DNA from 2 places in the Nocardia sp. CA-290969 genome. Region 2 is predicted to be linked to the other one. Evidence: predicted binding sites of a transcription regulator. Region 2 holds the regulator's gene; the other holds the start of a gene.
What was found. Region 2 encodes LexA, which represses DNA repair genes until DNA is damaged. Its sites were predicted from a motif close to CGAACANNTGTTCG; they were not measured.
Positions count from the first base shown of each region.

Region 1: ACQEVO_RS06675 (alpha-ketoglutarate-dependent dioxygenase AlkB) is a predicted target of LexA. The motif match lies at 2,262-2,275, and genes of this name have one in related genera.

Region 1 is NZ_JBNJNJ010000001.1:1,407,432-1,415,073, reverse strand. Features, by position in the region: gene pyrR (bifunctional pyr operon transcriptional regulator/uracil phosphoribosyltransferase PyrR) at 1-220, opposite strand, end outside; gene ACQEVO_RS06685 (SAM-dependent methyltransferase) at 398-1,240, opposite strand; gene ACQEVO_RS06680 (TetR/AcrR family transcriptional regulator) at 1,311-1,952, shown strand; gene ACQEVO_RS06675 (alpha-ketoglutarate-dependent dioxygenase AlkB) at 2,297-2,923, shown strand; gene ACQEVO_RS06670 (TetR/AcrR family transcriptional regulator) at 2,938-3,507, opposite strand; gene ACQEVO_RS06665 (quinone oxidoreductase family protein) at 3,592-4,563, shown strand; gene ACQEVO_RS06660 (DUF4334 domain-containing protein) at 4,609-5,139, opposite strand; gene ACQEVO_RS06655 (YciI family protein) at 5,314-5,553, opposite strand; gene nusB (transcription antitermination factor NusB) at 5,574-6,080, opposite strand; gene efp (elongation factor P) at 6,083-6,646, opposite strand; gene ACQEVO_RS06640 (M24 family metallopeptidase) at 6,683-7,642, opposite strand, start outside.
Region 2 is NZ_JBNJNJ010000001.1:1,221,954-1,229,595, reverse strand. Features, by position in the region: gene hrpA (ATP-dependent RNA helicase HrpA) at 1-3,560, shown strand, start outside; gene nrdR (transcriptional regulator NrdR) at 3,853-4,320, opposite strand; gene lexA (transcriptional repressor LexA) at 5,330-6,046, shown strand; gene ACQEVO_RS05805 (histone deacetylase) at 6,122-6,868, shown strand; gene ACQEVO_RS05800 (helix-turn-helix domain-containing protein) at 7,044-7,642, opposite strand, start outside.

The sequences.
Region 1 (7,642 bases), 190 kb from region 2:
TCGGGATCCCGATCAACACCACGCGAGGCGTCGCGGGCTCGCCCGAATCGAGGGCGGTGCGTTCGATGATCTGATGCGCGATCCGCGCGATGGTCCGGCCGACATCGGAGGGGGACAACAGTTCCCGTCCCGCCGCCACCCATTCCGGCGTATGCCGCTCAACGGGTGGCACCGCCTCGGCAGCGCCGGACGTGGTGGCCCGTTCTTCGGGCACAGCCATGCCGACCTCCTTCCCCGCCTCACCGGACGGTCCGTTAAAGGATGTCTTACGCCGAGCAGCCTATCAGCCCGCAAACGGCACTTTTCACCAGGTGAGGGCGCTGAACAACCTGTGAGCGCCGCCACTCTCACAGGGAGGCGCGTGCGGTGTGAGGACGGTTACCGCGCCGGGGTGCAGTCATTCCCGGACAGCCAGGACATGCCCGACAGTGGGGTCTCCACCCATGGCCCCCGGCCGCCCGTAGGGAGCGACGAGATCATCCCAGGCGCGGAAGGAGGTCTGCCAGCCGTGCGCGGCGAACCACGATTCCCCGTCGGGACCGAGCCCGTTCACCGGCCGCTCCCCCGGGGCCTCCTGGACGAGTTCGCGCAGTGCGCGGTAGCGGGGTTCGGCCGCGGCGACCTGGAAACGCCCGAGCCCGAACCGGCTGCCGGGCGCGGAGAGCCGGGTCGCGACGGCTGCCACCGCATAGGCGTCCACTCGCGGGAGGTAGCCGAGTACCCCCTCGTCGATCCACGCCGTCGGTAGGTCGGTGCGGAAACCCTGTGCCGACAGAACCCGGTCCCAATCGCCCCGTAGATCCGCCGCCACCACATGGCGCGTGCACACGGGCTGCGCCCGGTGGGCGGCCAGGACAGGTTCCTTGAAGGCGAACAGTTCGGGCAGGTCTACCTCGAAGAACGCGATGCCGCGCGGGAGGTCGAGCCGGAATGCCCGGGTGTCGAGGCCGGCGCCGAGCAGGACGATCTGCGCGCACCCGGCCGCGACGGCTTCCCGGATGTGATCGTCGACGCCTTTCACCGCGAGCGTGCGGCCGTCGTAGAACTGGCCGGCCAGTTCCACCAGGCGCGACCAGCGCTCTTCGTCGAAGGCGGGACGGGCGGCGGCGACGAAAGCCTCGGCCAGCGGATCGGCGTACAAACGGTCGGGCCGCGCGGTTTCGCGGACCCGGACCAGCGCGACCCCGAGAGCGGTCATCGCGACGCCGGCGGTGGGGATCGGGGCGGGCAATTCGGTCATCCTGAACCTCCTGGCTTTACTTACTTGCCGCCCGGCTAGTTAACCACCTCTTCGCACCGGCGGCGAGAATATGCGCCGCAAAAGATCACGGGACGAGCTTCGGGACAGCGCCCCCAGTAGGCTCCTGCCGCAGACCGTCGATCCCGAGGAGAAGCCGTTGGCCGCCCGGCGCAGCGATACCCGTGACCGCATCCGGGCGGTGGCGATGGAACTGTTCTCCGAACAGGGCTACGAGAAGACCTCGCTGCGCCAGATCGCCGAACACCTCGGTGTCACCAAAGCCGCGCTGTACTACCACTTCCGGACGAAGGAAGATATCGTCGCCAGCCTCTCCGACGACGTCCGGCGCGGTATCGACGAATTGATCACCTGGGCCGGGAACACGCCGCCCGGCCCGGCGCGCGCCGCCGAAATCCTCGACCGCTACGGCGCCCTGCTGCACAACACCGGCCGCGACATGGTGCGGTTCATGCACGAGAACCAGCCGGCCTTCCGGGAGCTGGGTTTCGGAGTCAGCCTGCGCTATCAGTTCCGGCTGATCGCCGATCTGATGACCGAACCCGAGCACGCACCCCTGGATGTCTTCCACGCCCGCCAGGCCCTGCTCGCCATCAGCTGGAGTACCGCGATGATGGGCGACCTTCCCCTGTCCGACGACGAATGTTTCGACGCGGCCGTCGCCGTCGCCCACGACATCCTGCGCCGACGCTGATACCTCCCGGCACAGAACGGCGGACGCGAAGTGGCGCGCTTCGATGACCCCTGAGCAGCCGGCAGCGGACGCCGCGTCGGGCAATGCCGGTTTCCGCGGCAGCGAACCCGGGCGTGACCGGCGGCGACGGCCGACGCCGGGCGTGCGCGATTTCGACTCGCCCGATCGAGGCGCCCGGAACCCGGCGCCGCACGGAGCCGGTTCCCCGACACCGAACTGCCGGGTGAAGCGACCGCCGCCCAGCGATACAGCCCTCGTGGCGACGACCGCCCGCGGCACGGCAGCCGGGCCGGCAGCCCTCGGCATTATCGAACGTATGTTCGGCGGTTCGCTAAGCTGATCTCATGCCGGCACCTCTGCAACGATCACTGCTCGACGGCTTCGGCGCGATCGAGCTGGAACCGCTGACGGGAATCCGCCGGACTCATCTCAGCGCGGGCGCCTGGGTGGATCTGCGCCCCGGCTGGCTGCGGGGCGCCGACGAACTCTTCGACCGCCTCGTCACGGCGGTACCGTGGCGCGCCGAGCAGCGGCCGATGTACGACCGCGTCGTGGAGGTACCGCGGCTGCTGTGTTTCTACGGCGAAACTTCGACGCTGCCGGATCCCGTCCTCGCCGAGGCTCGCAACGCGTTGAGCGACCATTACCGGGCGGAACTCGGCGAAGGGTTCACCACCGCCGGGCTGTGCTACTACCGCGACGGCCGCGACAGCGTGGCCTGGCACGGCGACACCCTGGGGCGCGGCGCCGTACACGACACCATGGTCGCCATCCTCACGCTGGGCGCCCCCCGGCCGCTACTCCTGCGGCCGCGCGCGGGCGGACCGAGCCTGCGTTTCCGGCCGGGTCACGGCGACCTGTTCGTCATGGGCGGGTCGTGCCAGCGCACCTGGGAACACGCCGTGCCGAAATCGCGGCAGGTGACCGGCCCGCGGATCAGCATCCAGTTCCGTCCGCACGGAGTGCGCTGAGCGCGCCGGAACTCCTACCGGGCGTGTAATACCGAATCCACCAGTTCCCGTACCGCCGCCAGCAATCGATCGGTTTCACCCGCACGGGCCAGCTCGGACACGGTCGCGCCGGCCAGTGCATCCAGCAGCAACCGGCCGACCGTTTCGGCGTCCAGGTCCGGCCGCACCTGCGCGAGCAGGTTCGTCATATGCTCCCGCCAGAACCGGTGCAATTCCTCGGTACGTGGATGCGGCGGCTCGGCCCGCAGGATCGCCATCAGCTCCAGATTGTCGACGACCAGACCGGCCATGGCCGCGAGAAAGGCACCCAGCCGGTCGGCCGCCGGAGCCCCCGGTCCCAGCGGCGGCGGGCCTTCGGCCACCCGCGCCCGCAAGGCCAGCGCCCGTTCGGCGACCATCTCGTGCAGTAGCCCGGCGCGGCTGCCGAAGCGATGGAAGATGGTCCCCTTCCCCACCCCCGCGGCGGCCGCGACCCGGTCCATGGTGACGCCCTCGGCACCGTGTTCGGCGAGCAGGGCGGCGGTCGCGTCGAGGATGGCGCGCCGGTTGCGGGCTGCGTCCGCGCGTTCCTTCGCGGGGGGCATGGCACCACCTTCGTTGACAAGTTGACCGACGGTCCATATCTTTACATGCAATAAGTGGACCATCAGTCAAGTTATGGAGTTCCAATGCAGGCAATCGTAATGACGGGTACCGGCGGACCCGAGGTCCTGGTGGCGCGCGAGGTCCCACGACCGCGCCCGGCCGCCGGAGAAATCCTGATCCGCGCCGCCGCGATCCCCGTCCTCTACCCCGAAACCCAGCTGCGCGCCGGCGCCTTCCCCATGGCCACGCCGCCGCCGGTGATCTTCGGCTTCCAGGCTGCCGGGGAAGTCGTCGAGGTGGGCGCCGGTATCGCGGCCGATCTCGTGGGCCGGCGCGTAGTGGTCTCCACCGACGGGTCCGGGTCCTATGCCGAGTTCGTCTGCGCGCCGGCGCAGAACGCGACACTCATCCCGGACGAGGTATCCGCCGAGGACGCGGCCGCTGCGATCATGAGCGGTTCGATCGCGTTGACCCTGCTGAATACGGCGAAGCTGACCGGGTCGGAGACGGTCGTGGTCGAGGCCGCGGCGACCGGAGTGGGCAGCTATCTGATCCAGCTGGCCCGGGAGTTCGGTGCGGCACGAGTGATCGCCACCGCGGGCGGCCCCGCCAAGATCGAGCACGCGCGTGCGCTGGGCGCCGATCTGGTCATCGACCACCGTAACGAAGGGTGGACCGACGAGCTCGCCGAGCGTGCGCCGGGCACCGTCGATGTCGTCTTCGATTCCATCGGCGGCACCTCGGCGGCGGCGCTTCTCCCGGCCATGACTCCCGGATCGGGCCGGATGCTGAGTTACGGCTGGCTCTCCGGTGCCCCAGCGCAGGTATCGGCGGCCGAGCTGATTCCGGGCGGCCTCACGCTCACCGCGTGCGCCGGTCCGGCCTGGCAGCAGCGGGCGGACGGCGCCCGGACCGATATCCTCGCCCGGGTGCCCGCGCTGGCGTCGCCGGTCGAAACCACCCTGCCGCTCGATCAAGCCGCCCGCGGACACGAACTGGTGGAGTCGCGGCGCCCGCTGGGCAAGGTGATCCTGCGGCCGGCCGCTACCGCATAGCTGCGTGGCAGCGCGCCGACCGGCTCCGCGGCCGGGCAGCCGTAGTCAGCGCCGCAGCACGAAGAAGTAGGGTTCGGCCATCCCGCGCATATCCATCACCCCGAGCAGGGTCTCCTCGTCGACCCGCCGGAAATGATCGATGATGGGCAGGTGGTCGTAGACCATGGCCGCACTCACCACACCCCGGTACTCGATATCGCGTAGGCGCGCCGTCGGTTTCCGGGTTCGCAGCAGCGGGGCGACGGTACGCAACCTGTTCCGCACGGGCCGCAACCAGTGCGCCGGGAACTTACCGGCCAGCGACAGCGGCACCCGGCGCGGGTCGACCGCGAAAACGGTGCCCCGCTCATCGGTGAACAGCAGCGGGTGCACCTGATCGGGGGCGTCGAACTGCTTTCCGTACCAACCCGATTCGGACAGCGTGCCGTCCATCGGATGGCCGGTGGGCAGTTCTTCGCCGCGCCAGCGGCCGGTGGTCACCTCGTTCACCGGAGCCGCCGGAAGGCTGTCGAAGATTTCCCAGGCCTGCCCGGCGGTACAACCACCCACCGGCAGGACAGCGGCGTGCTCGGTCATCGTCCGCGCTCCTCTACATCAAGGACGTTGCGAGAATTACCCTATCGTCCTCTCATCGCACGGGGTCGGTCCACCCGCGATCCCTTATGACGAGCCCGGCGGCCCGGCAGTACGGATCGGGTCTCGGCCACAACGGCCGGCGAGTGTGGGAACAAGCGATCGCACAGCGGCGGATCAGCCCGTTATCTCCCATTCGTGCACCGTCAATTCGCACGACCCGGAGGTGTGCAGAGGATCGGTGAATACGCGCGCTTCCGCCGCCGCGCGGGAATCGGCGAGCACGATATAAGCGCCCCCGGTGCCGTCGGTGAAGGGGCCGGACTCCTGAAGCATGCCCTCGGCGCGCAGAGCGCCCAGGAACTCCCGGTGCGGTTGCGCCACCGCCGGATCGTAGGCGGCGGTACGTATTGCCACTACGAGATACTTGCGCAACGTCAGCCGTCCGTTTCCGGTTCGGTGCGACCGGCCGCCGCGGCGGCCCGGATCTGCGGGGCTACCAGCACCACTTGACCCAGCACACCGTTGACGAAGCCCGGGGAATCGTCGGTGGACAGCTCCTTGGCCAGCTCCACCGCCTCGTCCACGGCCACGATCGGCGGAACATCGGTGGCGTACAGCAGCTCCCACACCGCGACGCGCAAGATCGCCCGGTCGACGGCGGGCAGCCGGCCCAGCGTCCAATCCTGCAGATAGGACTCGATGGTGCCGTCGACCCGGTCGAGTTCCTCGGCGATACCGTCCACCAAGGTCCGGGTGTAGGCGTGCACCGGCGCGACCGCCTGATCACGGGCGGCGAGTTCGGACCGTTCGTCGGCCAGATCGGCCGGGTCGACATCGCGGGCCTCGGCCTCGAACAGCAGGTCCACGGCCCGGCGGCGGGCCTTGTGGCGGGCGCCGAGTTTCTTGTAGGCGGATTTCTTGTCCGCGGGCTGGTCGGCCACGGTCAGGAGTTGACTCGGCCCAGGTAGCTGCCGTCGCGGGTATCGATACGGAGTTTGTCGCCGGTGTTGATGAACAGCGGGACCTGCACCTCGGCGCCGGTCTCCACGGTGGCCGGTTTGGTGCCACCGGTGGAGCGGTCGCCCTGCAGGCCGATATCGGTGTGGGTGACCTCGAGCTCGGCGGTCACCGGCAACTCCACGTACAGCGGCGCGCCCTCGTGCATGGCGACCTGCACGGTCATGTTCTCCAGCAGGAAGCGGGCCTGCTCGCCGATGGTGGCCTCGGCGATGGAGAGCTGATCGAAGGTCTCGCCGTCCATGAAGACGTAATCCGAACCGTCGTGGTACAGGTAGGTCATATCCCGGCGGTCGACCGTGGCGGTCTCCACCTTCACCCCGGCGTTGAAGGTTTTGTCGACGATCTTGCCGGACAGCACGTTCTTCAGTTTGGTGCGCACGAAGGCGGGACCTTTACCCGGCTTGACGTGCTGGAATTCGACGATCTGCTGGAGATTCCCGTCGATCTTCAGCACGAGGCCGTTCTTGAAGTCGCTGGTGTCCGCCACGGTGTTCGGGTCTCCTCGGTTCTCGGGCGACCGGCGTCATCCGACGACGGTCAGGTCTTTGCTGGTGTTGGTGAGCAGTTCCGGGCCCCCTTCGCGCACCACGAGCGTGTCCTCGATCCGGACCCCGCCGCGGCCGGGAAAGTACACACCTGGTTCGACGGTCACCGCCACGCCAGACAGCAGTGTACCCGTGCCCGTTTTCGCGATGCCGGGCGCTTCGTGGATGCGCAGGCCCACCCCGTGGCCGAGCCCGTGCACGAACAGCGACCCGTGCCCGGCGGCGGCGATGACCTCCCGGGCGGCGGCGTCCACATCGGCGCACGGGATACCGGGGCGCAGCGCCTCCCGTCCGGCGCGTTGCGCGGCGTGCACCAGGTCGTAGACGTCGCGCTGCCAGTCGGCGGGCGGTCCGAGGACGAAGGTCCGCGTCATATCCGAGTGGTAGCCGCCCACGACGGCCCCGAAATCTATCTTCACGAAATCGCCGGTGCTGAGCACGGCGTCGGTGGGCCGGTGATGCGGAATGGCGGAGTTCGACCCGGCGGCGACGATGGTCTCGAAGGCGATTCCGGCGGCGCCGCGCTCGAACATGGCCCATTCGAGATCCCGGGCGACCTGCCGTTCCGTGCGCCCCGGCCGCAGTTTCCCGGTCTCGAGCAGCGCGGCCAGCGCCTCGTCACCGACCGCGCACGCCGCGCGCAGCCGGTCGACTTCGTAGTCGTCCTTGACCATCCGCAATTGCTCGATCAGCCCGGGGGTGGCGACGAAATCGAGGCCGGTACCGAGTTCGGCGAGGGCGCGGTGCTGTTCGACGGTGACAATATGGCTTTCGAAGCCGAGCCGGCCGAACTGCCATTCACCTGCCAGTTCGACGACACGCCGGGCGACCGCGCGGGCGATTTCGGCCCGGAGGTCGGGAACCTGTTCGGCGACCTGGGTGTCGTAGCGGCCGTCGGTCGCGATCACCGTGCGCTCTTCGGCGTCCGCGGTATCCCA
Region 2 (7,642 bases):
ACCCGGCGCCGATCGTGGAAGTCTCCGGGCGCTCGTATCCGGTCGAGATCCGGTACCGCCCGCTCGCGCTGCCGGCCGTGGCGGATACCGAGGACGACGAGGACCGCGCGGTGGACCGGGATCCGGTGGACGCCATCTGTGATGCCGTGGTCGAACTGTTCGCCGAGGGCGACGGCGATGTGCTGGTGTTCCTGTCCGGCGAGCGGGAGATCCGCGATACCGCCGACGCCCTGGCCGACCTGAAACTTCCCCGCACCGAGATCCTGCCGCTCTACGCGCGGCTGTCGGCGGCCGAACAGCATCGCGTCTTCGCCCCGCACAGCGGGCGGCGGGTGGTGCTGGCCACCAATGTCGCCGAAACCTCGCTGACGGTGCCCGGGATCCGTTATGTCGTGGACCCCGGCACCGCACGGATCTCGCGATATTCGATGCGGACGAAGGTGCAGCGGCTGCCGATCGAGCCGATATCACAGGCCTCCGCCCGGCAGCGTTCCGGCCGCTGCGGCCGGGTGGCCGACGGTATCTGTATCCGCCTGTACTCCGAGGACGATTTCGACGCGCGGCCGGCCTTCACCGATCCGGAGATCCTGCGCACCAACCTCGCCGCAGTCATCCTGCAGATGACTTCCCTCGGGCTCGGCGCGATCGAGCGGTTCCCCTTCGTCGAAGCTCCCGACAACCGGGCGGTCCGCGACGGCGTCGCCCTGCTCGAGGAGCTGGGCGCACTGGTCCGGCGTGCGCCCGGGTCGGGCGCCGCGCACTCCGGCGGGGACGGGGAATCCGCGGACACCGGCCCCGCCGGCGACCGCGCCGTCGCGGCGACCGGCGACGAGGCCGGCACACCGGCGGCCGGAACACCGGACCCGGGGCAGAACGGCGAGCCGGGACGCCGGGTCGAGAGACGGTCGGAATCCGGCCATACACTCACCCCCACCGGGCGGGAAATGGCACGGCTGCCCGTGGACCCGCGGATGGGCCGGATGCTCGTGGAGGCGCACCGCACGGGCTGCCTGGCCGATGTGCTGGTGATCGTGGCGGCACTGTCGATCCAGGATGTCCGCGAGCGACCGGCCGATCAGCAGCAGGCCGCCGATACCGCGCATGCCCGATTCAGCGTGCCGAATTCGGATTTCCTGGCCTATCTGCGGCTGTGGGAGTACCTCTCCGGTCAGCGGCGGGCCTTGTCGGCCAACCGGTTCCGCCGGATGTGCCGGGAAGAGTTCTTGCACTATCTGCGGATCCGGGAGTGGCAGGACCTCTACGGTCAGTTGCGCACCATCACCAAAGGCATGGGCTGGTCGCTCCACGATCGCAGCGCCGAAGCGGGCTCGCCCCGGCCGGTCCGGGGTGAGAACGCCGACGCTCCCGCCCGTTCCCGGCGGCGACGCGGCGACCGTCCGGGGAAGCCCGCAGGGGACTCGGGCGGCGGCGGTGGCGAGATCGCAGTCGTCGCGATCCGGGCGCAGGGCCCGCGCCCGGTCGACGAGATGACTCCGGATACCGACCCGTGGGATCCGACCGCGATCCACCAGGCGCTGTTGTCCGGGATGTTGTCGCATATCGGTGTCCGCGAGGCCGAATCCCGGGAATTCCTGGGCGCGCGCAATGCCAAATTCATGATCTTCCCCGGCTCGGCGCTGGCCAAGAAACCGCCGCGCTGGGTGATGGCGGCGGAGCTGGTGGAAACGTCGCGGCTGTGGGGCCGGATGGCGGCGCGGATCGAACCCGAATGGGCCGAACGGCTCGCCGGGGATCTGGTGAAACGCACCTACTCCGAACCGCACTGGTCGTCGAAGCGCGGTACCGCCCGCGCCTACGAACGGGTGACCCTCTACGGTGTCCCGCTGGTCACCGGCCGGCCGGTCGACTACGGCCGGATCGATCCGGAAATCACCCGGGAGCTGTTCCTGCGGCATGCCCTCGTCCAGGGCGAATGGCAGACGCGGCACGAGTTCTTCCATCGCAACCGTTCGCTGCTCGAGGATATCGCCGACCTGGAGCACCGGGCCCGGCGGCGCGACATCCTGGTCGACGACGAGGTGCTCTTCGAGTTCTACGATCGGCGTGTCCCGGCCGATATCGTCTCGGTCCGGCATTTCGACACCTGGTGGAAAACGGCCCGCCGAGAGGACCCGCACCAGCTCGATTTCACCATCGACGCCGTGGTCAACGAAGGCGCCGACCGGCTCGACCCGGCCGCGTTCCCCGACACCTGGCGCCAGGGCGAGCTGTCCTTCCCGCTCACCTACCAGTTCGAGCCGGGACAGGCCGACGACGGTGTGACGGTGCGGATTCCCGTCGCTCAACTGGCCCACGTCCGGGCGGTCGGCTTCGATTGGCTGGTGCCCGGTATGCGCGCGGAACTCGCCGCCGGCCTGATCAAGACTCTGCCCAAACACCTGCGGCGGGCCGTGGTACCGGCCCCGGATTTCGCCGCGGCCGCGCTCGCGGCACTCACTCCCCGCGCGGAGCCGTTGCGCACCGGACTGGCTCGGGAACTCACCCGGCTGGCCGCAACACCCATCGCCCCGGCCGATCTGGACCCGGCGGCGTTACCCGACCACCTCCGGATGACCTTCGCCGCCGTCGATACCGACGGCCGGGTCCTGGATACCAGCAAAAGCCTCGCCGAGCTCAGAACCAGGCTGTCCGACCAGGTTTCGGCGTCGGTGGCCGCGGCCACCGCGGGTGCCGAGCGGGCACCGGCCACCGTATGGACCTCGGAATCGCTGGGTGCGCTGCCGGCCACGGTGCGCCGGGAGGTCGGCGGCCAGCCGATCACCGGGTATCCCGCCTTGGTTCCGGAAGCCGGCGGTGTGGCGGTCCGGGTACTGAAAACACCCGCCGAACAGGCGCGCGCCATGCGCGCCGGGACCCGCGCCTTGGTGCTGGCCGCGATCCCGACCTCGGTGCGTGCGGTCACCGCGGGCCTGTCACCGGCGGATCGGCTGGTGCTGAGCCAGAATCCGTACGGCTCGGTGGACGCACTCGTCGAGGATTGCCGCGCCGCGGCCGCCGACCAGCTCATCGCCGCCGCCGGCGGACCGGTACGCGACCCGGATCGATTCGATCGGCTCGTGGCGGCGATCCGGCCGAAATTCAACGACGTGGTGGCCCGCCTGGTCCGCCTGCTGGTTCCGGTGCTGGCCGCGGCCCATGAGGTTTCGGCCGCGCTCCCGGGGGTGCGGGAATCCGATATCGCCGCCGATGTCCGCGATCAGCTGGCAGACCTCGTTTTCGACGGATTCGTCTCGGAGTGGGGCCCGGGGCGGTTGCGGGAACTCCCCCGCTACCTCAGGGGCGCCGCCGAACGGCTGGCGGCACTGCCCGGTTCGGCCGATCGCGACCGCCGTGCCATGGCGGAGGTCGACGCGGCGGTCACCGTCTACAACCAGTTGCTCGCCGGATTACCGGAATCGCGGCGGTCCGCGCCGGAGGTCACCGAGCTCTGGTGGATGATCCAGGAACTACGGGTCAGCCTGTTCGCGCAGCGGCTCGGCACCCCGTATCCGGTGTCGGTGAAGAGGATTCAGAAGGCGGCCGCCGCTATTCGGCGCTGATCACAGCCGACGCCGTGCGGTTCCGGGTGCTCCGGCCCACGGCACCGAATCCCTCTGCGGCTGTGCGGTGCGGAGGAATCGACCCGATGCGCGGGGCTCCGGAGTCTCCGGTCCGGTAAGAGTGCCCTGGTCTTCAGCACCGTCGCCGCCGGACCGCAGCGGCCGGTCGGCGCATATCCCGCCGACGTCGCAGAGAGCCGACCCGACTCCTACACGACCACATACGTACAGCGGGTGCCCCGGCGAACGTTGTGCAACGCCGAGCGGATACCCACCCGGCGGCTGCACCGGATCACTCGCCGCCGACTACCGCGGCACGCGCCCGGCGGATCTCCCGGATCTCGCGTTCGAAATCCTCGGCCGAGGTGAACGATCGATACACCGAGGCGAAACGCAGGTACGCCACCTCGTCCAACTCGCGTAGCGGCCCGAGTATCGCCAGGCCGACCTCATGGCTCGGCACCTCGGGCGATCCCTTGGCCCGCACCGCGTCCTCCACCTGCTGGGCCAGCAAGTTCAGCGCGTCGTCGTCGACCTCGCGGCCCTGACAGGCCCGGCGCACCCCGCGGATGACCTTCTCCCGGCTGAAGGGTTCGGTGACCCCGCTGCGTTTGACGACCGACAGGATCGCCGTTTCCACGGTGGTGAAGCGACGGCCGCATTCGGGGCATGAGCGTCTGCGGCGAATGGCGGCGCCCTCGTCGGCCAGTCGCGAGTCGACGACCCGGGAGTCGGGGTGTCGGCAGTACGGGCAATGCATCCGGGGTCCTTCGTCGCTGCGAACGCTCGCGGCCGAACCGGCGGCGGTCGCGGGTCCGGCGAGCGCTGGCACCGGGTGGCTGCCCGGTGCCGGGTGGGCCGGTGGCAGGCACCGGCTCATCTGCATAACACATCGAGGATACCGGCACGGGGTGTGCCGTGGTTTCGCTCACCCCGGGACCGCGCCTGGACCCGGCCACGAGCTACCGGATCCCGGATCCCGCGCCGGCGGCCGGCGGCACCGCCACGGCCGGTATTCCGGCCGGAACGGGGGCAGGTTGGGGTTCGGGTGCCCGCAGATGCGCGAGGGCGAGGAAACCGGTCACGACGGCGGCCGTGATCACTGCCGTAAGGGCCGTCGCCGCGAAACCGGCGCGGGCGCGCTGGACGAGCTCGTCCGGAACAGGCGCGACCGCAGGGCCCCGGCGAGCCGGGGACCGCACGGGTTCCACGCGGGCAGCGGCGCGACGACGGCCTGGTGCGCCCGCCTGCGTGCCGGAACGCGATCCCACTACCGCACGACCGCCGGACCCCGCCGCCGGCCGTGCCATCCCGGTACAGGGCCGGGCGGCACGGCCGGCGACCGGCATCGGTGACCCGCCACCATCCGGATGCCCCGTTCCGGTCTCCCCCGGCGGGATCGGAACGAGTGCCGGACGTGCGGTGGCGTCTTCCCACGCACCGGTGCCGGTCACGCTGATCGCAGTGTTCATCGGATGGACCTCCGTGCTGGTCGCTTCGCGGAACCTCGGCTGGATTCGATCAAATGTTCGACGAACTGATGTTCGAATTTCTACCATGCGAAGGAGCCGTTGTCAGTAGCAACGCCGGACATACCTCGAACAGATGTTTGATAGATCGCAACGCTCGGACTAGATTCACTGCCACGGTATGAACTTCGGGCACCTCCGGCGCGGAGCCACCACCAGGAGTGGTCCGCCGGACGCGAAGACCGACGAGAAAGGGCGGTTGTGGTGAGCCAATCAGACGACACGGGTGACGGAGCCGATATCGGTGCCGGCCCCGAACCGGTGGCGACCGGGGCGGATCTCACCGTGCGTCAGCGCAAGGTGCTCGACGTGATCCGATCCTCGGTGAGCATGCGCGGCTATCCGCCCAGCATCCGCGAGATCGGCGACGCCGTGGGGCTGAACTCGACCTCGTCGGTCGCCCACCAGCTGCGCACACTGGAGCGCAAAGGCTATCTGCGCCGCGACCCCAACCGCCCCCGCGCCGTGGACGTCCGCGGAATGGACGAGGCCGTGCGTTCGGTGACGACCCTGGCTCCTGCCGACGGCGCGGTCGCCGCCGACACCGTCGCACGCGCCGAGGACGGCGGCACAGACCAGCCCGTCCCCACCTACGTCCCGGTGCTGGGTCGCATCGCCGCCGGTGGCCCGATCCTGGCCGAACAGGCCGTGGAGGATGTGTTCCCGCTCCCGCGTGAACTGGTCGGCGACGGATCGCTGTTCCTGCTGAAGGTCGTCGGTGAATCCATGGTCGACGCCGCCATCTGCGACGGTGACTGGGTGGTGGTCCGGCAGCAGAACGTGGCCGACAACGGCGATATCGTCGCGGCCATGCTCGACGGCGAGGCCACCGTCAAAACTTTCAAGCGCAGCGGTAAGGATGTCTGGCTGATGCCGCACAACCCGCTGTTCGAGCCGATCCCGGGTAACGACGCCCGGATCCTGGGCAAGGTCGTGACGGTGATCCGCAAGATCTGAGCGGACCGGCGTGGCACGGTGCGCGGGTGTACACGGCGCTCACCGCGGGATACCGGAGCGAGGTGGTGAGAACCGTTGAGCAGGCAGACCGTTGTCGTCGCGAGGCCACGCACCGATGCCGATCTCGCGGCCACACCCGGCCTGGTGTGGTACGCGGCCTACGGGTCGAATGCGAATCCGGACCGGCTGGGCTGCTATCTGTCCGGTGATGTTCCCGATGGCGCCGTCGGCGCACCGGTCACCACGCCTGCGAGCGAGTCCGTCTCCGGCCGGTCGCCGCTGCGCGGCTGCCGGGACCGGACTCCGCCCGCGCGGTCGATCGGCATGGTCCTGCCCGGGTTGCTCTATTTCGCGACCCGCTCGGCGATCTGGTCCGGCGGGCGCGCCTTCTACGATCCGGCGACGCCCGCCGAAACTCCGGCGCACGCATATCTGCTCACCCGGGGCCAGTTCAGTGATATCGCCGCGCAGGAGATGTACCGCCCCGCGGGTACCGACCTCGATCTGACCGAGGTCCTGCGGACCGGCCGCGCCCACCTCGGCCCCGGTCGTTACGAAACCCTGGTGTGTCCCGGCTCTTTTCAGGGCGTACCCATCGTTACCTGCACAGCCGGCCGCAGGTGGCGCGACCTGCCCGGTAACCCGCCCGCACCGGCGTATCTCCGCCGGATCGGCATCGGACTGCGCGCGGCGCATCGCTGGTCGGTCACCGAGACCGCCGGCTACCTGGCCAGCCGCCCGGGCGCGGCGGGACAGTGGACCCCGGAAGCTGTTGCCGGGCTCCTTTCGGACGCAGATCCACCGACGCCGCCGGCGCGCTGAGCGGTGATACCGGCGAAGCCTCCTGACACAGCCCCGCCGACGGGTCGGCCTACCGCGACCCGCGCCTGACCGGACACCTCGGCGCGGGCCGCGCCGGAGCGGCCGGTCCCCGTGGGCAACAGTCCGGACAGCAGCGCATCCCGGTGGCGCCGAACGCGCGCAGATTCAATGATCCTCAGCGATGCGCTCGGCGACCCGCTGTCCGGGTGGTTTCGGTATCCCGCGGGCCGCCCCATTCGAACGCCGCCGAAACCGCACGGGCTCCCGCCCGGATGAGCCGGGCATAACGTGCCCGGTCGGCCGGTCCCACCTCCGCGCGCAGCGGACCCAACTGCACTTCGTAGGGCGTTTCCGCGCCCCGGTACACCGGTGCGGAGATGTAGCTCACCGGAAGCGCGTGCGGCGCTTCGAGATCCGCCGCGGTGTAGGCGCGTGCGGTCAGCCGGGCGAGCTGACGCAAGAGTTTCGCGCGCAGCGCCGGCTGCAGGAGTTCGGCACCGAGCGCGCCGAGGAGTTCGGTGAGCACGTCGACCAGTCCGGCGTCGTCGTCCTCGGGCCGGAACATGGCGAATCCGTACGCGGTAACGAAATCCAGCAGCTCGCGGGCTCCGGCCTGGTTCCTCGCCGAGCCGAGCCAGCGGTCACGTTCGGCGGCCGGCCGCCACGGCATCACCGCGGCACCGGCCGGATACGCCAGCGGGATCGACTGTCCCACCGACAATCCGGGCACGACCGGCGCGTTGGCGTACTGTTTGGCGACGAGGGTGAGTCGGT